Regions from separate parts of the Kutzneria viridogrisea DSM 43870 genome, predicted to be linked through region 2. Evidence: riboswitches for the same ligand, from Rfam matches in the RefSeq annotation. Region 2 holds a riboswitch; each other region holds the start of a gene.
What was found. Region 2 has a riboswitch for cobalamin ahead of KALB_RS16290 (ribonucleoside-diphosphate reductase subunit alpha). Riboswitches for the same ligand answer to the same signal wherever they lie in the genome.

Region 1: it holds a riboswitch for cobalamin, as region 2 does, so the genes downstream of both, KALB_RS07200 (cobalt-precorrin-4/precorrin-4 C(11)-methyltransferase) here and KALB_RS16290 (ribonucleoside-diphosphate reductase subunit alpha) in region 2, are expected to answer to the same signal.
Region 3: it holds a riboswitch for cobalamin, as region 2 does, so the genes downstream of both, nicT (Nickel transporter NicT) here and KALB_RS16290 (ribonucleoside-diphosphate reductase subunit alpha) in region 2, are expected to answer to the same signal.
Region 4: it holds a riboswitch for cobalamin, as region 2 does, so the genes downstream of both, metE (5-methyltetrahydropteroyltriglutamate--homocysteine S-methyltransferase) here and KALB_RS16290 (ribonucleoside-diphosphate reductase subunit alpha) in region 2, are expected to answer to the same signal.

Annotation. Positions count from the first base shown of each region.
Region 1 covers NZ_CP007155.1:1,545,179-1,550,808, reverse strand. Annotated here, with positions in the region: gene KALB_RS07215 (helix-turn-helix transcriptional regulator) at 1-774, shown strand, start outside; gene KALB_RS07210 (sugar isomerase domain-containing protein) at 741-1,493, opposite strand; gene KALB_RS07205 (precorrin-8X methylmutase) at 1,580-2,125, opposite strand; cobalamin riboswitch at 2,195-2,369, shown strand; gene KALB_RS07200 (cobalt-precorrin-4/precorrin-4 C(11)-methyltransferase) at 2,437-3,255, shown strand; gene cobJ (precorrin-3B C(17)-methyltransferase) at 3,252-3,995, shown strand; gene cobA (uroporphyrinogen-III C-methyltransferase) at 3,992-4,717, shown strand; gene KALB_RS07185 (energy-coupling factor ABC transporter permease) at 4,704-5,369, shown strand; gene cbiQ (cobalt ECF transporter T component CbiQ) at 5,521-5,630, shown strand, end outside.
Region 2 covers NZ_CP007155.1:3,628,088-3,633,717, reverse strand. Annotated here, with positions in the region: gene KALB_RS16305 (enoyl-CoA hydratase/isomerase family protein) at 1-349, opposite strand, end outside; gene KALB_RS16300 (acyl-CoA dehydrogenase family protein) at 349-1,488, opposite strand; gene KALB_RS16295 (CoA-acylating methylmalonate-semialdehyde dehydrogenase) at 1,494-2,990, opposite strand; cobalamin riboswitch at 3,024-3,154, opposite strand; cobalamin riboswitch at 3,255-3,462, shown strand; gene KALB_RS16290 (ribonucleoside-diphosphate reductase subunit alpha) at 3,700-5,630, shown strand, end outside.
Region 3 covers NZ_CP007155.1:4,429,198-4,434,827, reverse strand. Annotated here, with positions in the region: gene KALB_RS19505 (GDSL-type esterase/lipase family protein) at 1-719, shown strand, start outside; gene nicT (Nickel transporter NicT) at 744-1,853, opposite strand; cobalamin riboswitch at 1,995-2,212, opposite strand; gene KALB_RS19495 (MbtH family protein) at 2,317-2,517, opposite strand; gene KALB_RS19490 (MFS transporter) at 2,523-3,767, opposite strand; gene KALB_RS19485 (non-ribosomal peptide synthase/polyketide synthase) at 3,764-5,630, opposite strand, start outside.
Region 4 covers NZ_CP007155.1:2,255,240-2,260,869, forward strand. Annotated here, with positions in the region: gene KALB_RS10215 (nucleotide disphospho-sugar-binding domain-containing protein) at 1-208, shown strand, start outside; gene KALB_RS47520 (hypothetical protein) at 266-700, shown strand; gene KALB_RS47525 (TetR/AcrR family transcriptional regulator) at 697-1,266, shown strand; cobalamin riboswitch at 1,293-1,508, shown strand; gene metE (5-methyltetrahydropteroyltriglutamate--homocysteine S-methyltransferase) at 1,630-3,861, shown strand; gene KALB_RS10235 (MarR family winged helix-turn-helix transcriptional regulator) at 3,983-4,561, shown strand; gene KALB_RS10240 (fumarylacetoacetate hydrolase family protein) at 4,774-5,616, opposite strand; gene KALB_RS10245 (DODA-type extradiol aromatic ring-opening family dioxygenase) at 5,613-5,630, opposite strand, start outside.

The sequences.
Region 1 (5,630 bases), 2.1 Mb from region 2:
GACGAGGCCGACTCGCTGTTCCTGGCGGGTATGCCGGGACCGGCCGCCGAGCTGGGCCTGGGCACGGTGGTGGCCACGGCCGAGCTCAAGCTGCTGGCGGCGCTGCCCGCGGAGCTGCGCAGCAGGGCGAGCCGGATCAGGGAGCGGTTCCACCTGGACGCCCCGGGCTGGCTGCGCGAGGCCGACCAGGCCCCGCACCTGGCCGAGATCGCCGAGGCGGTGTGGAACCAGCGCGTGCTGGAGCTGCGCTACCGCAGGTGGGCCAAGCCCCGCGAGGTGACCCGCCGGGTCCGCCCGCTGGGCGTCGTGCTCAAGGCGGGCACCTGGTACCTGGTGGCGCTGGCCGACGAGGACCTGCGCACCTACCGGGTGTCCAACGTGCTGGCGGTGCAGACCCTGGACGAGCGGTTCGACCGGCCCGCGGACTTCGACCTGCCGGGCTACTGGCAGGAGTGGGCGGAGCAGTTCGAGGCCAGGATGCGCGGGCAGCAGGCGGTGATCCGGGTCTCGCCGGAGGCCATGGGCTGGCTGCGGGCCCTGCTGGGCACGTTCGCCGCGGACGCCGTGCGGGCCAGCGCCGGGGAGCCGGGGCCGGACGGCTGGGTGCGCGCGGTGCTGCCGATCGAGTCGGTCCGGCACGCCCACGTGGAGCTGCTCAAGTTCGGCGGCATGGTGGAGGTGCTCGAACCCGCCGAGCTGCGCGAGCTCATGGTCAGGACCGCGGGTGAGCTGGCCGCGCTCTACGAGGGATCGCGGCGGATCCTGCCCTCGTAGCGCTGCTCCAGCTCGCGGTTGTGCGCGTCGCCCTCGGGCACGTTGGCGGACAGGTAGACCGGCGGGGTCTGGCCCGCCGCCAGGATCAGCGCCGCCGCATCGGCCAGCATCATCTGCGCCGCCATCGCCGCGGTGATCGAGGAGATGGCGCAGACCGCCCCGCCGGTGGGCAGCGGCAGCAGGGTGTCGCCCATCGGGCCGCAGTTGTCGATCACCACGTCGGCCAGGTCGTGCAGGTGCTTGCCGGAGGGGTGCCGGGAGGCCACCGCCGTGGCGTGGTCCAGGGAGGTGAACGCGATCAGCCCGTGCCCGCGCCGCTTGACCAGGCTGGCCATCTCCACGGTGGAGCCGTTGCCCCCGGAGTTGGAGGCGATCACGAACAGGTCCCCGTCCTGGACCGGGGCCAGCTCGTAGATCCGGTGCGCGATGGCCGGGTCCCGCTCCACGTACTTGTCCAGTGCGCCCGCCGGGGTGTCCCCGTAGGTCACCACGTCCCGCAGCGACAGCTTGTTCGTGGGGATCAGCCCGCCCGCGCGCCCGGCGATCTCCATGACCAGGCCCTGCGAGTGACCGGTACCGAAGGCGTGCACCACCCCGCCGCCCAGCACGCACTGGGCCACCAGCCCGGCCGCCGCCGCGATCGGCTCGCGCTGGGTGCGGACCAGCCGGTCGATCACCTCGTGCGCCGCCGCGAGGAACCCGTCCTGGTTGACTGCCATCCGCACGCACCCCATCGCCGTTGACGGTTTACCGGTGATCTTGCCGTCACGTTACCGATAAACAGTGCTGGGCGGGAGTCCGCAGCTCAGGCGTACAGCAACGCGTTCACGGCGGCCGTGGCCAGTGCCGCCCCACCGCGCTCGCCCCGGTTGGTCAGCGCGGGCACCCCGCTCTCGCGCAGCGCCCGCTTGGCCTCGACCGCGCCGACGAACCCGGCGGGCAGGGCGATGACCAGCGCCGGGCGCAGCGCCCCCGAGGCGCACAGCCCGGCCAGCTCGTTGACGGCCGCGAAGTCCTGGCCCAGCGCGAACACCGCGCCCTGCGCGTACTGCCCGGCCAGTGCCCCGATGCCGCCCTCGGTCTCGGCCGCGATGTGCGCGGGGCGGCTGGTGACGCCCGCCGCGACCATGCGCACATCGGTGATCAGCGGCACACCTGAGGTCAGCGCGCGCCTGCCCGACTCCAGCGCCCGCTCGTCCACGAGCAGGTCCCCCGCCCAGCTCGGATCCGCGGTGGTGTGCACGAGCCGCTCCACAACCGCCCTGGACAGGACTGGCAAACCGGACGTGTCGACCCGGGATCGCAGGATCCGGTACGACTCCTGCTCGATCGGATGCCGAACCCGTGCCACCGCAACTCCCTCTCTCCGACAGCCCGCGACCACCGTAGTCGGCGGTATGACCAGCGCCGAACGTCGGTTAACCTGCTCCGCGAGCGTGGTGACGGGAAGCCGGTGCGAATCCGGCGCGGTCCCGCCACTGTGACCGGGGAGCCGCCCCCCACGAGGCAGCCACTGGGACCCGAAGGGTCCCGGGAAGGCAGGGGGACGGCGCCGATCCGGGAGCCAGGAGACCGGCCACGCGAGAGGGACACGCGTCGCACGGAGGATGTGATGGCTGCTCGCAGGGCTGGTTCGCGCGCGCGGACCAGGGCGAGGTCGCGGTGATCTCCTTTGTCGGAGCCGGACCGGGCGCGGCCGACCTGATGACCTTCCGCGGCGCGGCCCGGCTGGCCCGCGCCGAGGTCGTGGTGTGGGCCTCCTCGTTGATCCCGGCCGAGGTCCTGGAGCACGCCAACCCGAGTGCGGAGCGGCACGACTCGGCGGGCATGACCCTGGAGGACGTGCTCGCCGTGTACGCCAGGCATCCCGAGGCCGCGATCGTGCGCCTGCACAGCGGGGACACCAGCGTGTACGGGGCGATCGGCGAGCAGATCGCGTGGTGCCGCAGCACCGGCCGCGAGTACGAGATCGTGCCCGGGGTGGGCTCGCTCAGCGCAGCCGCCGCCGCGATCGGCCGGGAGCTGACCGCCCCGGGCGTGGCGCAGAGCATCGTGCAGACCCGGTTGGCCGGGGGCAGGACGGCCGCGTCCATGCCGGCGGGCGAGTCGGTGGCCGCCTTCGCCGGGCACCGCACGACCATGGCCGTGTACCTGTCCGCCCAGCGCCCCGCACAACTCCAGGCCGAACTGCTGGCCGAGGGGCGCGGCTACGCCCCCGGGACCCCGGCCGTCGTGGTGGCCAAGGCGAGCTGGCCGGACGAGCGGGTCATCACCACCACCGTGGGCGGCCTGGCCGAGGACCTGGCCGCCTCGGGCATCCGCACGGCGGCACTGGTCCTGGTCGGCGACGCGCTGGGCGAGATCGAGCCGCAGCGGACCAGGCTGTACGACCCGCGGTACTCGCACGGTTGTCGTCGGCGGTCCACCGAGGGCAGCACCGAGGGCCGCGCCATCCCGGTCGAGAAGCGGAGGCTGCCGTGACGGGCCTGCTCACGGTGGTCGGACTCGGTCCCGGCGCCGCCGAACACCGCACCCCCGCCGCGGCCCAGGCCGTGCGCGAGGCCGAGGTCGTGCTCGGCTACTCCGCCTACATCGACGCCTGCGCCGACCTGCTCGGCGCCGGGCAGACCGTGCTGCGCGGGCGGATGACCGAGGAGTCGCGCCGCGCGGAGCAGGCCGTGGCCCTGGCGGCGGCCGGGCACCGCGTCGCGCTGGTGTCCTCCGGGGACGCCGGGGTGTACGGCATGGCCACGCTGGCGCTGAGCACCGCCGCCGAACTGCCCGTGGCGCGGCGCCCCGAGGTGCGCGTGCTGCCCGGGGTCACCGCGGCCCTGGCCTCCTCCGCGCTGGTCGGGGCCCCGCTGGCGCACGACTTCGCCTGCCTGACCCTGTCCAGCCTGCTCACCCCGTGGGAGGAGGTCGAGCGCAGACTGCGCGCGGTGGCCGCCGCCGACCTGGCGCTCGCCCTGTACAACCCGCGCTCGGCGGGGCGGACCTGGCAGCTCGACCGGGCACGTGAGGTGCTGTTGGAGCACCGCGGGCCCGGCACGCAGGTCGCGCTGGTCACCGACGCGGCCCGCCCCGAGCAGCACGTGCGGCTGACCACCCTGGGCGAGCTGGACAGCTCGGTGGTGGGCATGACCACCACGGTGCTGGTCGGCGCCTCGGCCACGCGCCGGCTCGGCGACTGGCTGGTCACCCCGCGGGCGGCCGGGGCGTGACGGTTCACCTGGTCGGCGCCGGACCCGGCGATCCCGGCCTGCTGACCTGCCGTGCCGCCGAACTGCTCGGCAGCGCCGAGGTCGTGGTCTACGACCGGCCCTCAATGGCCGACATCCTGGCGCTGGCCGGTACCGGGGACAAACGCTGCGTTGGCAAGTCCGGCAGCCGACCCGCCTGGCCGCAGGCCGAGGTCAACCAACTGCTGGTGGACCTGGGCCGGGCGGGCCGCGAGGTGGTGCGGCTCAAGGCGGGCGATCCGTTCGTGGTGTCGCGGGGCGGCGAGGAGGCACTGGCCCTGGCCGGGGCGGGCGTGCCGTTCGAGGTGGTGCCCGGCATCTCGGCGGCGATCGCGGCGCCCGCGCTGGCGGGTATCCCGGTGATGGTCCGCCAGATCGCCACGACCCTCACCGTGGTCGCGGGCAACGAGGACCCCGAGTACCGCCAGCGCATCGACTGGTCGGCGGTGGCCGCGGTGGGCGGCACGGTGGTGGTGCTCACCGGCCGGTCCGCGCTGCGCGGCATCGCCGAGGAACTGCTGGCCGCGGGCATGGCGGCGGACACGCCGGTCACCGCGGTGAGCGCGGCCAGCCGGGCGCACCAGCGCCGGGTCACCGGCACGCTCGCCGCACTGCCCGACCCGAGGATGCGCCCGCCGGTGACCTTCGTCATCGGCGCGGTCGCCGCACTGGACCTGCTGGAGGGCAGCGATGCACATCCCTGACGGATTCGTGAACGCGCCGGTGTCGGTGGCCGGTGCGGTGGTCGCGGTCGGCGGGCTGGCGGTGTGCAGCGGGAGGCTCGGCAGCTCGATCCGGGACCGGGACATCCCCCTCGCCGGGCTGGCTGCGGCCTTCTTCCTGGTGCTGGAGGCGCCGATCTTCCCGATCGGCGTGGGCACCGGCGGTCACCTGCTGGGCGGCACGCTCGCGGTGGCGCTGCTCGGGCCGTGGCTGGGCCCGGTGGTGATCTCCGTGGTGCTCGTGGTGCAGGCCCTGTTCGCCGGGGACGGCGGGGTCACCGCTCTGGGCGTGAACGCGGTCAACCTCGCGCTGCTGCCCGCGCTGATCGGCTACCCGCTCATCCTCGGACTGCGCAAACTGTTGCCCCGCACCAAGGTCGCCGTGGTCGCGGGCTGCGCCGTGTCGGCGGTCATCGCGGTGATCGCCGCTTCCGTGCTGTACAGCCTGGAATACGCCGTGGGCGGGGCCGCGGGGGTGCCCGCCGCCACCGTGGCGATCAGCACCATCGGCACCTACTCGATCATCGCCCTGTTCGAGGGGCTGGTCACCGGGCTGGTGGTCGCCGCCCTGCTGCGGTTGCGGCCCGACCTCGTGCGGGTCGGCAGGCACCTGACGGCGAAGGCCCAGACGTGAGCGAGCTTGCGAGCGAACCATCGGGCACCGGGCCTGCGCGAAGCGCTGCACCGAGCGCCAGCGAGGTGCGGCACGTGAGCGAGCTTGCGAGCGAACCATTGGGCACCGGGCCTGCGCGAAGCGCTGCACCGAGCGCCAGCGAGGTGCGGCGATGAGTGGGGCCGCCCACAATCCCGGCGCGGATCTGCTGATCCCGGCCGACACCCCGCTGCACCGCGCGGCCCCGCAGTGCAAGGTCGCCGCGACCGCGCTGTGCGTGCT
Region 2 (5,630 bases):
CGACCCCTCCGCCCATCACGATCCCGTCCATGATCGCGACGTAGGGCTTGGCGTAGTTCGCGATGTGGTGGTTGAGCAGGTACTCGTCCCGCCAGAACGCCAGCGAGGCCCGGTTCCCGGACACGGAGTCGGCGTGGATGGACCGGATGTCCCCGCCCGCGCACAGCCCGCGCTCGCCCACGCCGGTGATCAGCACGGCGCGCACCTCGTCCTCGGCCGCCCACTCCCCCAGCGCCACGTCGATCTGCTGCACCATGGCGTGGGTCAGCGCGTTGATGGCCTTCGGCCGGTTCAGCACGATCCGGCCCAGCCCGCTGTCCCTGCGCAGCAACACGTCCTCGGTGTCCATCACGCCGCTCCCGTCAACCCGCGTGACACGATCACGCGCATGATCTCGTTGGTGCCCTCGAGGATCTGGTGCACCCGCAGGTCCCGCACCAGCTTCTCGATGCCGTACTCGGCCAGGTAACCGTAACCGCCGTGCAGTTGCAGCGCCCGGTTGGCCACCGCGAACCCGGTGTCGGTGGCGAACCGCTTGGCCATGGCGCACAATTCCACCGCGCGCGGGTCCCCGGAGTCCAGGGCCGTTGCCGCCCGCCACAACAGGGTCCTGGCCGCCTCCAGCTCGGTGTCCATGTCCGCCAACTGGAACCTCAGGGCCTGCGAGCGGATCAGGTTGGTGCCAAAGGCCTTGCGGGTCTCCAGGTAGGCGATCGCCTGGCGCAGTGCGGCCTGGCCGCCGCCCAGGGAGCAGGCCCCGATGTTGAGCCGCCCGCCGTTGAGCCCGCGCATGGCGATCTTGAACCCGTCGCCCTCCGCGCCCAGCCGGTTGGCCACCGGGACCCGGACGCCATCGAAGATCACCTGCCGGGTGGGCTGGGCGTTCCAGCCCATCTTCTTCTCGTTGGGGCCGAAGGACAATCCCGGCGAGCCCTTCTCCACGACGAGCGCCGAGACGCCGCGCGCCCCGTTGCCCGAGGTGCGCACCATGACCACGTACACCTCGGAGGTACCCGCCCCGGAGATGAACTGCTTGACCCCGTCGACCACGTAGTGGTCCCCGTCACGCACCGCCCGGGTGCGCAGAGCGGCGGCATCCGAACCGGCCTCGGGCTCGGTCAGGCAGTAACTGCCCAGGGACTGCATGGAGCACAGGTTGGGCACCCAGCGGGCGCGCTGCGCGTCGTTGCCGAAGGTGTCGACCATCCAGGCGACCATGTTGTGGATGGACAGGTAGCCCGCGATGGACGGGCAGCCCGTGGCCAGCGCCTCGAAGATCAGCGCGGCGTCCATCCTGGACAGTCCGCTGCCGCCGAGGTCCTCGCGCACGTAGACCCCGCCCATGCCCAGTTCGGCGGCCTTGCGCAGCACGTCGACCGGGAAGTGCTTGTCCTGGTCCCACTGCACGGCGTTGGGCGCCAAGTGCTCCTGGGCGAACTCCGCGGCGGTGGCCGCGATGGCCCGTTGGTCCTCGCTGAGGGTGAACACCGGGCTCACGCCATCGTCGGGATAACGAAGCTGGCACCCTGCCTGGTGCCCGCTGGCCAGCGCGTGGTGACCGTCTTGGTCTTGGTGTAGAACCGGATCGAGTCCGGTCCGTGCTGGTTGAGGTCGCCGAACCCGGACCGCTTCCAGCCGCCGAAGGTGTGGTAGGCAACGGGAACCGGGATCGGCACGTTGACGCCGATCATGCCGGTGTCCACCCGCCGGGTGAAGTCCCGCGCGGTGTCCCCGTCCCTGGTGAAGATCGCCACCCCGTTGCCGTACTCGTGCTCGGTGGGCAGCCGCAGCGCCTGCTCGTAGTCGCCGGCGCGCACGATGGACAGCACCGGGCCGAAGATCTCCTCGCGGTAGATCCTCATGTCCGTACCGACGTTGTCGAACAGACTGCCGCCGAGGAAGAATCCCTTCTCGTGTCCGGGCAACACGAAGTCGCGGCCGTCCACCACCAGTGCGGCGCCTTCGTCCACACCGGACTGGATGTACTCGCGGACCCGGTCCACGGCCTGACGGGTGACCAGCGGCCCGTAGTCGGCGGTCTCGTCCTGGGAGGTGCCGATCTTCAGCGCCCGCACGCGCGGGATCAGCTTGTCCAGCAAGGCTTCCGCGGTCTGCTCGCCGACCGGCACGGCCACCGAGATCGCCATGCAGCGCTCACCGGCCGAGCCGTAGCCCGCGCCGATCAGGGCGTCCACGGCCTGGTCCAGGTCCGCGTCCGGCATGATGATCATGTGGTTCTTGGCCCCGCCGAAGCACTGCGCGCGCTTGCCGTGCGCCGCGGCGGTCGAGTAGATGTACTGCGCGATCTCGGAGGAGCCGACAAAGCCCACTGCCCGCACACGGGAATCGGTGAGCAGCGTGTCCACGGCCTCCTTGCCGCCGTTGACCACGTTGAACACGCCCGGCGGCAGACCAGCCTCCAGGAACAGCTCGGCCAGCCGCAGCGGCACGGAGGGGTCGCGCTCGGAAGGCTTGAGCACGAAGGCGTTGCCGCAGGCGATCGCGGGGGCGGCCTTCCACAGCGGGATCATCGCGGGGAAGTTGAACGGGGTGATGCCCGCGACCACGCCCAGCGGCTGGCGCAGGGAGTGCACGTCGATGCCGGTGCCCGCGCCGTCGGTGAACTCACCCTTGAGCAGGTGCGGAATGCCCGCGGCGAACTCCACGACCTCGAGCCCGCGCTGGATGTCCCCGCGCGCGTCGGGCACGGTCTTGCCGTGCTCGCTGGCCAGCAGCCTGGCCAGCGGGTCCATCTCGCGCTGCACCAGGTCCAGGAAGCGCAGCAGCACGCGCGCGCGGCGCTGCGGGTTCCAGGCGGCCCACTCCTGCTGAGCCCGCTCGGCGTCGGCGATGGCCGCCTCGGTCTCGGCCCGGTCGGCCAGCGGCACCCGCGCCTGGACCTGACCGGTGTTGGGGTCCCACACGTCACCGAAGGCACCAGAGCTGCCCGGAATGTGCTTGCCACCAACGAAGTGCGTCAATTCGCGCATGACTGCCATGCGTGTCTTCTCCATCCTCGTGGACAACACGTGACGGCCACGGCCGGTGTCTGACTCCCGGGGCTGCACCCGGTCACAGTGGCGGGACCGCGCTGGACTCGCACCAGCTTCCCTGCACCGCGGCTCGATTTCGGACCATAGAGTAGGACGTCCGACTATGTCGATGCCGACTGTCGGAACCCTGAGGAGATCCCGGTCACCCCGCGCCGACACACCGCCATCTTGGGTTGCGCACGAGAGCCCACCCCTACATGTAGTATCTGCCGCGTCGATGGTTCGCCGGGCGCTCAACCCGGCGAGGCAAGAGGGAACCCGGTGCGAATCCGGGACTGCCCCGCAGCGGTGAGTGGGAACGACCGCCGTCAGACAGCACTGGGCGTGAGCCTGGGAAGCGACGGCCAGTAGGTCCGGGTACGCCCGGCCGCCCACGAGTCCGAAGACCTGCCATCGGTGTGCGCGCCACCGGCGCGCACGTCCGGTGTCCCGAGGGAGGGCAGCGTGCACAGGTCGCGGCCGCGCCGCGCACTGACGCCGCACCCGCTGGAGACCGGGCCTTTGGTCGGATCGAGCGAGGAGACCGGCGTGACCCAGTTACCACCCACGGGCTGAGCCCGGCTCCCCGCACTCCCCCACTTCACCGGTGGCCGCCGTCCTGGCCACCGGGCGTACACACCTGCCCTGAACAACCTGGAGCTCCCTCATGTCCGTGCAGTCCGAGGCGGGCGGCCGACTGGCCGCCGCCGGCGACACACCCTCGACGGTGCACGTCATCCGCCGCAACGGCGACGTGTCCGCCTTCGACCCCGCCAAGATCTCCACCGCGCTGGCCAAGGCCTGGCTCGCCGTGGAGGGCGCCGAGGCGGGCGCCTCCTCCCGGGTCCGCGAGGTGGTCGCCGAGCTGACCGGCCAGGTCGAGCTGGCACTGATGCGCCACGCCGGGCCCGAGCGCCCGCTGCACATCGAGCAGATCCAGGACCAGGTGGAGCTGGCACTGATGCGCGACGGGCACCACAAGGTGGCCCGCGCCTACGTGCTGTACCGCGAGGAGCACGCCAAGGCCCGCGAGGTGGAGCCGCAGGCGGCGCCGAGCCGCCCGGCGATCTCGGTGCGCCGCCCCGACGGCACGGTCGAGCCGCTGGACGCCGGCCGCCTGGAGCTGGTGATCACCGAGGCCTGCGCCGGACTGGAGGCGGTCTCGGCGGCGGCCGTGCTGACCGAGACCCGGCGCAACCTCTACGACGGCATCACCGCCGAGGAGCTGACCCTCGCGCCGGTGATGGCCGCGCGCACGATGGTCGAGAACGACCCGAACTACTCGCTGGTCAGCGCCCGGCTGCTGCTGGACAAGGCGCGGGCCGAGGCGCTGAGCTACCTCGCCGGCCAGGCGCGCACCGCCAGCCACGCGGAGATGACCGGGCTGTACCCGGGCTACTTCGCCGAGTTCGTGGCCAAGGGCATCGAACTGGGCCAGTTGGAGCCCGAGCTGGGCACCTTCGACCTGGCCCGGCTGGGCGCCGCCCTGCTGCCCGACGGGGACCTGCGGTTCCAGTTCCTGGGCCTGCAAACCCTGTACGACCGCTACCTGCTGCACCACGCGGGCACCCGCTACGAGCTGCCGCAGGCGTTCTTCATGCGGGTGGCCATGGGCCTGGCGCTGCGCGAGGACGACCGGGACGCGCGCGCGATCGAGTTCTACACCCTGTTGTCCAGCTTCGACTTCATGTGCTCCACGCCGACGCTGTTCAACTCGGGCACGACCCGCCCACAGCTGTCCTCCTGCTTCCTGACCACCGTGGACGACGACCTCACCAGCATCTTCCACGGCATCAGCAACAACGCCCTGCTCTCCAAGTACGCGGGCGGGCTGGGCAACGACTGGACCCCGGTGCGCGGCATCGGCGCGCACATCAAGGGCACCAATGGGTCCTCGCAGGGCGTCGTGCCCTTCCTGAAGATCGCCAACGACACGGCGGTCGCGGTGAATCAGGGAGGAAAACGGAAGGGCGCGGTCTGCGCCTACCTGGAGACCTGGCACGTGGACATCGAGGAGTTCCTCGATCTGCGCAAGAACACCGGTGACGACCGGCGGCGCACCCACGACATGAACACCGCGAACTGGGTGCCCGACGAGTTCCTGCGCCGGGTGCGGGCCGACGGCCAGTGGACCCTGTTCTCCCCCGACGAGGTGCCCGAGCTGCACGACAGCTACGGCAACGTCTTCGCGCAGCGCTACCGCGAGTACGAGGCCGCCGCCGACCGCGGTGAGATCAAGGTGTACCGCAGGGTCAAGGCCAAGGACCTGTGGCGGCGCATGCTGACCATGCTGTTCGAGACCGGCCACCCGTGGATCACCTTCAAGGACCCGTGCAACCTGCGTTCCCCGCAGCAGCACTCGGGTGTGGTGCACTCCTCCAACCTGTGCACCGAGATCACCCTGAACACCACGGTCGATGAGGTCGCGGTCTGCAACCTGGGGTCGATCAACCTGGCCCAGCACGTCACCCCGGAGGGCATCGACCACGCCCGCCTGGAGCGCACGGTCCGCACCGCGGTCCGCATGCTGGACAACGTGATCGACGTGAACTTCTACACGATCCCGGAGGCACGCCGGTCCAATCTGCGCCACCGCCC
Region 3 (5,630 bases), 800 kb from region 2:
AACTCCTCGCCCTGCGCACCGACTCGCCCGTCGAGCCCGCACCGGACCGGGGCCGCCGGGTGTGGCTCCACCACGGCAGCTCGATCAGCCACGGCTCCAACGCCGCCAGCCCCACCACCATCTGGCCCGCGCTCGCCGCCTCGCTCGGCGGCGTGGAACTGGTCAACCTCGGCATGGGCGGCAGCGCCCTGCTCGACCCGTTCACCGCCCGCACCATGCGCGACACCCCCGCCGACCTGATCAGCGTCAAGATCGGCATCAACCTGGTCAACGCCGACCTGATGCGCCTGCGCGCCTTCATCCCCGCCGTGCACGGCTTCCTTGACACCATCCGCGAAGGCCACCCCAGCACGCCGCTGCTGGTCGTCTCGCCCATCCTGTGCCCCATCCACGAGGACACGCCGGGTCCCAGCGCCCCGGACTTCAGCACCGGCCAACTGCGGTTCCGGGCCACGGGCGATCCGGCGGACCGTGCGAGCGGGAAACTGACCCTGGGCGTCATCCGGGACGAACTGGCCCGGATCGTCGCGCAGCGGGCCGCCCAGGATCCGAACCTGCACTACCTGGACGGCCGCGCGCTCTACGGTGAGTCGGACTCCACCGAGTTGCCGCTGCCCGACGACCTCCACCCGGACGCCGCCACCCACCGCCGCATCGGCGAGCGCTTCGCCAAGCTGGCCTTCACCGCCAACGGCGCCTTCGTGGGCCTCGGCGCCTGAAACCTGGTTGGTGGGCCCGACCAGCTACTGGTGGCCGATCCCCTGGCCGAACCGCGTGGTCCAGCGCTGTTCCACCCCGGCGATCCGCCAGTAGGCGATGGCCACCGCCCACACCGCGACGAACAGGCCCACGATGACGAACCCGACGTTGTTGAGGTCCAGGTCGGCGATCCAGCCCGTGACCGGGTCGGTGAGGCCGAGCTTGTCCCGCAGCAGGCCGATCAGCTCGATGCTGCCGATCAGCAGGGCGACGGCCACCGACAGGCCGGTGATCACGATGTTGTAGTAGACCTTGCGCACCGGGTTGGCGAAGGCCCACTGGTAGGCGAAGTTCATGAACGTGCCGTCCAGCGTGTCCAGCAGGGTCATGCCCGCGGCGAACAGCAGCGGCAGCACCACGATCACGTACCACGGCAGCCCGCTGGCGGCCCCGCTGCCCGCCAGCACCAACAGCGTGACCTCGGTCGCGGTGTCGAAGCCGATCCCGAACAGCAGCCCAACCGGGTACATCTGGCCCGGCCGGCTGATCGAGCGGGTGACCCGGCCCAGGAAGCGGTTGAACAGCCCGCGCTCGTTGAGCCTGGCCTCCAGTTCGGCCTCGTCGAAGCGGTCGTGGCGCATCGAGCGCCAGACCCGCACGATGCCCACCAGCGCCACCAGGTTCAGCGCGCCGATCAGGTACAGGAACAGCCCGGACACGCTGGTGCCGATCAGCCCGAGGACCTGGTGGGTGCTGGAGTCCTCGTCGGTGAGCGTGCCGACCACGCGGGTGCCGACCGCGATCAGCACCGCGAGTACCAGCACCACCGTCGAGTGGCCGAGGGCGAACCAGAACCCGACCGACACGGGCTTCTTGCCGTCGGCCATCAGCTTGCGGGTGGTGTTGTCGATGGCGGCGATGTGGTCGGCGTCGAAGGCGTGCCGCAGCCCGAGGGTGTAGGCGGTGACGCCCAACCCGATGCCGAACACCTGGGTGCCCACCGCGTAGTGGCCGGGGATGACGGCGAGCAGCAGCATCCCCCAAGCCACCACGTGCAGCAGGGCGATCACGGCGAACACCCCGCCGATGCGCACCCAGTCCCGCCGGGTGCCCAGCATCGGGGTGCGGGCGGGAGCGCGGTCAGTCGCGGACATGCCGACCGCCTCCCGTTCCGGGACGGGTGGCGGCGAGCGGGGGCTGGCGCACGGCTCTCTCCTCGTGAGCGTGGGGAGAGGTCCGGTGACCGGTCGCGACCGTGAGCCCGCCCGAGCGACTCCGGACCTCGCGCGCGCCGGGCGGCACACGCACCGGTGGCAGGTCTTCGGACTCGCGGGCACCCGCCGGATCACTCCGGCGGTCCTACTGGCCGTCGCTTCCCAGGCCGTGCGGCCCAGTGCTCGATGACGGCGGTCGTTCCCACTCACCGCTGCGGGGCAGTCCCGGTCTCACACCGGGTTCCCTGTTGCCTCACCAGCTCGCGGGGAACTGGTGAACCACTGGCGGAGGCAGCCTAGCTGCCAACCAGTGGCAGTTGACAGGCCGCGGGTCAGAACGGCCTGGCCGTAGCGGCGGCCGGGGGCTGTGCCCGAGCCGGGTTCGGCCCGGGCACAGCGCTGGTCAGCTGTTGGCGGCCATCTGCTCGCGCAGGCTGCGCGGGCGCATGTCGGTCCACACCTCGTCCACGTAGCTCATGCACTCCTGCTTGCTGCCCTGCTTGCCCACTGCTCGCCACCCGGCGGGCACCTCGTTGTCCAGCGGCCACAGCGAGTACTGCTCCTCGTCGTTGACCAGCACCTGGTAGCTGATGTCGTCTCGCACTGTCGTCACCTTTCTTGTTGAGGCAGAAACCCGGCCAGTGGTGTGGCTTCGGCCTGTCGGGGGAATCGGCGCAGCGTCCTGTTCGCCGTAGCCAGCACGGCCAGCAGCGCGATGCCCCCGGTACACACCAGCACGGCGACCTCCCCGCCAGCCAGTTCCACGAGCAGACCGCCCACCGCGGGTCCGGCCGTGCTGGCGATGCCCGCGACGACGCTCATCACCCCAGCTGTGCGGCCCCGGAGTTCGTCGGGGGTGAGCAGCAACTGGTAGGTCATGATCGTCGTGTTGGCGGTCGGGGTGAGCAGGGACATGCCGCAGAACAGGGCACCGAGCAGGTAGCCGTTGTGCAGCACGAGGGCCAGCGGGGTGAGCGCGACCAGCGCCCAGAACACGCTGATGATCGACAGGTACGGGCTGAGCACCTTGAGCAGCCAGGGAGCGAGCAGGGCGCCCAGCATGCCCCCGACCCCGAGCACGGAGGCCATCAGCCCGATCTCGAACTCCGGCACCCCGCGCTGCCGGGCCAGGGCGACCACGACCAGGTAGTAGGCGTAGAAGAAGAAGTTCAGGCTGACCGCGCACAGGGCGATCACGCGGAGCAGCGGCTGCCGCACCAGCCAGCGCAGGCCCGCCGCGATCTCCAGGTGCAGCTCGCGCAGGGGCGCGCGGGCACGCTCCTGCTTCGGCATCTTCAGGAACAGCAGGCCGACGAAGGCCAGGGTGTGCGTCACGGCGTCCAGTGCGAACGGCAGCCACGCGCGGATTCCGTACAACACACCGCCGAGCGCGTTGCCCGTCATCTGGCCGAAGTACCCGCGCGCCGAGTTCAGCGCGACGGCCTGCCCCAACTGCTCGGCGGGCACCACCCTGGGCAGGCTCGCCTCCTCCGCGGGTTCGAACAGGGCACGGCAGGTCCCCATCACCGCGGCGACCCCGGCCATCAGCGGCACGTCGGCCACGCCCAGCCACAGCGCCACGACCAGCGCCGCGACGGCCACGGCCTGCGCCGCCTCGCAGCACAGCATCAGCCGCTTGCGGTCCCAGCGGTCGGCCAGCGCCCCCGCGGGCAGACCGGCCAGCAACTGGGCCGCCGAGTCGATGCCCATCACCAGGCCAGCCGCCACCGGGGACTGGGTCACCGCCAGCACCAGCAACGGGAAAGCCAGCACCGAGGCGCTGAACCCCAGCTCGGCCAGCGCCTGGCTGCCCCACAGCACCTGGTAGTTGCGGTTGCGCGAGAGCGGGATCATCGGGCACCGCCCCGGCAGTCACCGGCGATGTGCCGCAGCGCGGTGGCGAAGTCGGCGGCGACGGCCTCGATGGTGGCCTCGTCGAACAGGTCGGGCTGGTAGTACCAGGCGAAGCCGAGCCGTCCGCCGGTCACCCCGCCGACCACCTCCACCGGGTGCGAGCCCCGGTCGGCCGGGTCCTGGTCCTGACCGAGGGATCCCAGCGAGGCCCGGTACAGCCCGTCGAGCTCCTGGTCCCCGGTCGCGTCCCACTGCCCGAGGTAGTTGAACGCCAGCCGGGGGCCGGTACGGGTCAGCCGTTCCCGTACCTGTGGGGCACCGAGGTAGCGCAGCGCGCCGAACCCGAACCCGTTACCAGGTGTGGCGCGGAGTTGCCTGCGCACCGACTTGACCAGTCCCCGCCACTCCCCCGCAGTCACGTCGAGGGCGACCGGGAACACGGTGGTGAACCAGCCCACGGTCCGGGACAGGTCGATGTCGTCGAGGATGTCCTCGCGCCCGTGTCCTTCCAGGTCGATGCTGATCCGGTCGCGCCCGGTCCACCGTGTCAGTGCCCAGGCGAGCGCGGCGAGCAGCACGTCGTTCACCCGCGTGCGGTAGACCGTGGGCGCCCTGCGCAGCAGCGTGTCCGTGTCCTCGGCGTCGAGTTCGACCGAGACCGCCCGGGACGCCACGCCCCGGACCGGCACGTCGCGATCCAGTGGCAGGGCGCCGTCATCGAGTGCGGCGGCCCAGTGTTCGACCTCGCCGTCCAGTGCGCCGCTCACGGCGTACACGCCACTGCGCCGCGCCCACTCCCGGAACGAGGTGGACTTGGCGCCGAGGTCGATCCGCTCGCCACCCGCCGCCTGCCGGTAGCCGGTGTCGAGGTCCTCCACCAGGATCCGCCACGAGACCCCGTCCACAACCAGGTGGTGGGCCACCAGCAACAGGTGCGACCGCAAGTCCGCGCCGAGGTCGAACAGCACCGCCTTGAGCAGTGGACCCCGCCCCAGGTCGAAGCCCGCGTGCACCTCGTCGGCGATCTTCCGCATCGCGGTCGACCGCTCGCGTTCGTCCAGTGTGGACAGATCGTGCACTTCGAGTAGTTCCACCGGCTCGATCGCGGCGTTGTGCTGACGCCACTGACCGTCGACCTGCTCGAACCGCATGCGCAGCGCGTCGTGCTGGACCACCAGGGCCTGCAACGCATCCCGCAGCGCGGGCACGTTCAGCGGGTCGGCCAGCTCCAGCAGGTTGGCTTGGTTGAAGTGGTGCGGGTTGACCGTGTACGCCTCGAACAGCCAGTGCTGGATCGGGGTCAGCGGGACTTCGCCGACGACGACCTGGTTGTTCACCGCCGAGGTCTGCGCCGACGTGACGGCCGGGGCCAGCGCGGCGATCGTCTGGTGCAGGAAGATGCTCTTGGAGGTCAGTCCGAGTCCGGTCTGTCGGCACCTGGCCACGACCTGGATGCTCAGGATGGAGTCGCCGCCCAGCTCGAAGAAGTTGTCCTCCACGCCGACACGATCGACCCCCAGCACCTCGGCCCACACCTCCGCCAACCGCCGCTCGATCTCATCGCGCGGCGCAACGTATTCGTGTTCAGCACCAGTGAACTCAGGCTCAGGCAACGCCTTACGGTCAAGCTTGCCGTTGGCGTTCAAAGGCATTTCACCAACCGTCACGAACACCGCAGGCACCATGTACTCCGGCAACCGGTCTCGCAACCAGTCACGCACATCGGTCGAGCCCACCACGTAGGCCACCAGCCGCTTGTGACCGTTGTCCTCACGAGCGATCACCACCGCGTCGCACACTTCCGGGTGCTGCCGCAGCACCGCTTCCACCTCACCAGGCTCGATCCGGAAACCACGGATCTTC
Region 4 (5,630 bases), 1.4 Mb from region 2:
CCAGCCGCTCAACGCGGAGCTGGCCGCCAAGCGGGGCGTGGCGATCAGCATCCCGCCCGCCGAGGTCACGCCGGAGCTGGTGCGCGAGTCGCTGGCCAGGCTGCTGCGTGAACCGGGCTTCGCGCGGGCTGCCAACGAGGTCCGTGACGAGATCGCGGCGCAGCCCGCGCCGAGCTCGATCGTGGGCCGGATCGAGCAGGTGGCTTGACAGTCCGGTGTGCGTACAACGTAAGCTTACGTTGTACGCACGCCGGAGGGGGATGTTGTGAGCACTGTTGCCGTTGTCCTGGCGCTGCTGTGGGTGGGCTGGCTGGTGCTCACCGAGTGGGTGCCGATGTTCCCGCTCAACGACCTGGCGGTGTCCGATGTCGGCGACCGGGTGCGGGCCGCGCTGATGAACTACCCGGTCGGGCTGGCGATCGCGGGCGGCATGGCGTTGGGGCAGACCTGGTCCACGGTCCTCGCGACCGTCCTCAGTGGACTGACGATCGTCGGCAACGCCGTCTGCTGGTGGCTGCCGTACTTCGGCCTGATCCGGAACGAGCCGATGCGGCGGGCGTACCAGCGGGAGTACAGCCGCACGCTGAAGGTCCTGCCCACACGGGGGCGCGCCGTGGTGCCCGACTTGCAGCACGTGGTCGTCACGGTCGGGTGCTGGGCGCTGTTCGGTACCTGCCTGACGGCTACGCTCGTGGGGTGACGGAGAAGTCCCGCGGTGGCCGCAAGCCCCTGCTCAGTCAGGAGTCCATCCTCGCGGCAGCCGTGCGCGTGCTGGGCGCCGAGGGGCTGGACGCGCTGACGATGCGGCGGCTGGGCACCGAGTTGGGCGTGGCGGCGATGTCGCTGTACCGGCACGTGCCCAACCGGGACGCCCTGCTGGCGCTGGTGGTCAACGAGTTGTTCGCGCGGGCGATGGAAGCGGTGCGGGTCGACGGCGGGGTCGCGCGGCGGCTCACTGAGCTGGCCCGCGCCTACCGCGAGGTGTTGTTGGCGCACCCCGGGGCGGTGCCGCTGCTGGCCACCCACCCGGTGGACCTCGAACTGGGCGAGTCCTTGCTGGCCAAGCTGTTCGACGGGGACGAGCGCGTGGTCACGGCGGTGCAGTCGGTGGCGGTGTTCGTGCTGGGCCACGCGCTGGCCCAGGTCGGCACGCCACACCAGGACGGCCGCCCGACCCGATCGGCTGATCGCGGGTACTACGACCAGTGGTTCGAGGCCGGGCTGGCCGCCATGGTGCGGGGCTTCAGCGCGGAGTTGCCAAGCTGACTCTTGTCAACGGCCGTGCAGTCGCTAGGCTCACAACCGCCAGTGGTTCGCCGTGCCCGCGGTCTGGGTGCGGCGAGGCAACAGGGAACCCGGTGCGATTCCGGGACTGCCCCGCAGCGGTGAGTGGGAACGACCGCCGTCATGAAGCACTGGGCGAGAGCCTGGGAAGCGACGGCCAGTAGGTCCGGGTCCGTGCCCGGGTGCCCGCGAGTCCGAAGACCTGCCACAGGTGCGCGTGCCGCCGGTACGCGCTGGTCCGGGGCCTCTCGGGTGGGCTCGCGCGGACGTTGGCGGAGCACTTCTGTGCCCGCTGTCCTCGCGTGCACGCCGTGATGTGGCCCACAGGCTCGCGAGGAGAGAGCTGTGGCTGAACTGAGGACGACGGTGCTGGGCTATCCCAGGATCGGTCCACGTCGGGAACTCAAGCGTGCGTTGGAGAACTACTGGTCCGGGCGGGGGACTCAGGCCGAGTTGCTGGAGGTCGCCGCGAAGCTGCGCGCGGACACCTGGCGCGAGCTGTCGCGGTCCCTGGACTCCGTGCCCGGCAACACCTTCTCCTTCTACGACCAGGTGCTGGACACCGCCGTGCTGTTCGACGCGGTGCCGCGGCGCTTCCGCGAGCTCGGACTGTCCGAACTAGACACCTACTTCGCGATGGCCCGCGGTCGCGACGGCGCCGCCGCGATGGAGCTGACCAAGTGGTTCGACACCAACTACCACTACCTGGTGCCGGAGCTGTCCGCCGACACGAAGTTCGCGCTGGTCGGCGACAAGCCCGTCCAGGAGTTCACCGAGGCGCTGGCCCAGGGCGTGCACACCCGTCCCGTGCTGGTCGGCCCGGCGACCTTCCTGTTGCTGTCCAAGGGAACCGAGCCCGGTTTCGCGCCGATCACGCTGATCGACCAGCTGGTGGACCGCTACGCCGAACTGCTCGGCAAGCTCGCCGACGCGGGCGCCGAATGGGTCCAGTTGGACGAGCACGCCTATGCCGCCGACCGCGGTGAGGCCGAACTCGACGCACTGCGCAGGGCGTACGACAAGCTCGGCAAGCTGGCCAACCGCCCGCGCCTGCTCGTCGCCGGCGGCTACGGGGACCTCGGGCCCGCACTGGCCGTGCTCGCCGAGTCCCCGGTCGAGGCCATCGCCGTGGACCTGGTCTCCGCGCCCGACACCGTGCGCCGCATCGCCGGGCTGACCTCGTTGCGGGACAAGACCTTGCTCGCGGGCGTGGTGGACGGCCGCAACGTGTGGCGCACCGATCTGCGGGCCGCCGCCTCGGTCTGCGCGAGCCTGCTCGGCTCGGTCGGCTCGCTCACCGTGTCCAGTTCCACCTCGCTGCTGCACGTGCCGTACGACCTGGACGCCGAGACCGGTCTCGAACCGGAGGTCCGCGGCAGGCTGGCCTTCGCCAGGCAGAAGCTCGCCGAGATCGCGACCCTGGGCAGGGCCCTGCACGCGGGCGCCTCGATCCAGAACGGGGCCGTGCCAGCGGCCGGTTCTCGTGACGAGCAGGTCCGCGCCAGGATCGCCGCGCTGACCCCGCAGCACCGCCGTCGCGTCGACTACTCCGAGCGCGCCGCCGCGCAGCAGGAGCGCCTCGGCCTGCCGCCGCTGGCCACCACGACCATCGGCTCCTTCCCACAGACCACCGAGATCCGCAAGGCACGGGCCGAGGTCCGCGCCGGTCGACTGTCCGAACAGGACTACCAGCAGCGGATGCGCGAGGAGATCGAGCGCGTCATCCGGTTGCAGGAGGAGATCGGGCTGGACGTGCTGGTGCACGGCGAGCCCGAGCGCAACGACATGGTGCAGTACTTCGCGGAGAACCTCGTCGGCTTCGCCGCGACCGAGCTGGGCTGGGTGCAGTCCTACGGCTCGCGCTGCGTGCGGCCGCCGATCCTGCACGGGGACGTGTCCCGGCGCAACCCGATCACCGTGGAGTGGACGGCCCACGCGCAGTCGCTGACCAGCAAGCCGGTCAAGGGCATGCTCACCGGCCCGGTGACCATTCTCGCCTGGTCCTTCGTGCGTGACGACCAGCCGCTGGCCGACACCGCGCAGCAGGTCGCGCTCGCGCTGCGGGATGAGATCACCGACCTGGAGGCGGCCGGGATCGGCGTGGTCCAGGTCGACGAGCCCGCGCTGCGCGAACTGCTGCCGCTGCGCGCCGAGGACCGGCCCGCGTACCTGGAGTGGGCGGTGGAGTCCTTCCGGCTGGCCACCTCCGGGGCCGCGAGCGCCACGCAGATCCACACGCACCTGTGCTACTCCGAGTTCGGGGACGTGATCGGCGCGATCGACGGGCTGGACGCCGACGTCACCACGATCGAGGCGGCCCGGTCCAGGATGGAGGTCCTGGACGACCTGCGCGCGATCGGCTTCCGGCGCGGGGTCGGGCCCGGGGTGTACGACATCCACTCCCCGCTGGTGCCCGCCGAGCACGAGGTCACCGAGCTGCTGAGGGCCGCCGTGCAGGCGGTGCCCGCCGAGCGGCTGTGGGTCAACCCCGACTGCGGGCTGAAGACCCGCGACTACGCCGAGGTCGAGCCCGCGCTGCGGGCGCTGGTCGGCTCCGCCCGCGCACTGCGCGGCTGAGCACCGGACGAGCGGCCGGGTCGGGACCTGCCGACCCGGCCACTCGTTCGTGCCCATATGGTCGGGCGAGTTAGGCTGCTCGCGTGTCAACCAGGTTGGGCGACGGCGAGGGCGGGGCACGATGACCGGCTACTACACGCTGCGGGAGACCGAGAAGGCCGTCGGCGAGCGGCTCGGCGGCCTGCGGATCGACGTCGAGGCCATGATGGCACTGTCCAACCTGCACCGGACCGCGCTGGTCGTGCGCAACCACTTCGAGCAGTCCGTGCTGCGCGACGTCGACCTGTCCTGGACGGGGTTCGTCGTGCTGTGGGTGGTGTGGATCTGGGGTGACATCGAGACCCGGCACGTCGCCGAGGAGAGCGGCATCTCCAAGGGCACGCTGACCGGGGTCGCCAGGACCCTGGAGAACCGCGGGCTGATCACCCGCGCCACGCCCGCCGACGACCGGCGGCTGAGCGTGCTGTCGCTGACCGAGCGTGGCAAGGCGCTGATGACCGAGCTGTTCCCGCGGTTCAACGCCGAGGAGGTCTACAGCCTGGAGGGCCTGTCCCCGCGCCGGGTCACCGAGCTGACCCGCATCCTGCGGCACGTGCTCAGCCACTTCGAGGAGACCGCACAGGAGCGCCAGGCCGAGGTGCGCCGCTCCGTGCAGTCCGGCCCCCTGCCGGGATTGCTCGCCCGCGACGTGGAGGCCTGACCCGGCTGGATCGGTCCCGCTCACCCCAAGCGGCGCGTGTCGGCGCTTCGCGCACCGCGTGTCGACGTCTTCCGTACGGTGTGTCCGCGGTTGGCGTACGACGTCCCAGAATCCGGGAGTCCAAAGCGGAAGTGCGAACACACCGTCCCGGAAGCGCCGACACGCGGCACCGGTAGCGCCGACACGCGCCGGGCTCGGAACGGGGCGAGTCCTCAGCGGGGGGCGCGCTGGCCGCGGTACTCCCAGTCGCCGCCGAGTGCGGTGGAGCGGACCTCCTCGGACTCGGTGGGTTGGGCGCCCACGGCGGAGTCGATCGGCACCGGGCCCGACACGATGTGGTTGCGCAGCGTGCCCAAGCCCTCGACCTGGACCTCCACGACATCGCCCGGTTGCACGGGGCGTGAGTTGGCGGGGGTCCCGGACAGCAGCACGTCGCCGGGGTGCAGTGTGATCGTGCGGGCGATGTCGGCGACGAGGTAGTGCATGTCCCACTCCATCTCGTCGGTGTTGCCGTCCTGTGCGACCTTGCCGTTGACCAGCGTGCGGATCGACTTGCCGCGGAAGTCCCAGCCGGTGACCAGACCCGGTCCGAGCGGGCACAGCGTGTCGGAACCCTTGACCCGCAACATGGATCCGGCATCGGTGTCGCGGAAGTCGTGCAGCCCGTAGTCGTTGGCCACGGTGTAGCCCAGGATGTGCTCGCCGACCTGCTCGACGGGCACGTTCCGGCAGGTCCGGCCGATGACGATGCCGATCTCGCCCTCGTAGTTCAGCCACTTGCACCGCTCGGGCCGCACCACCGCCCCGCCGTGCGAGTTGAGCGCCGAGGTCGGCTTGTGGAAGTAGGTCGGCGCCTTGGGCAGCCTGCCCTGGAACTCCTCGACCCGGCTGCGGTAGTTCAGGTGCACGGCGATGATCTTCGACGGCTGACAGGGCGGCAGGTGCACGGCCTCGGCCACGCCGACCTCGCGCCCGTCCGGGGCGAGCAGCAGGTCGCCGACGCGTTGCACCCGCACGGCCGCGCCGTCGAGCAGGATCCTGCGGTACTCGGTCATCGCGTGGCGCTCCA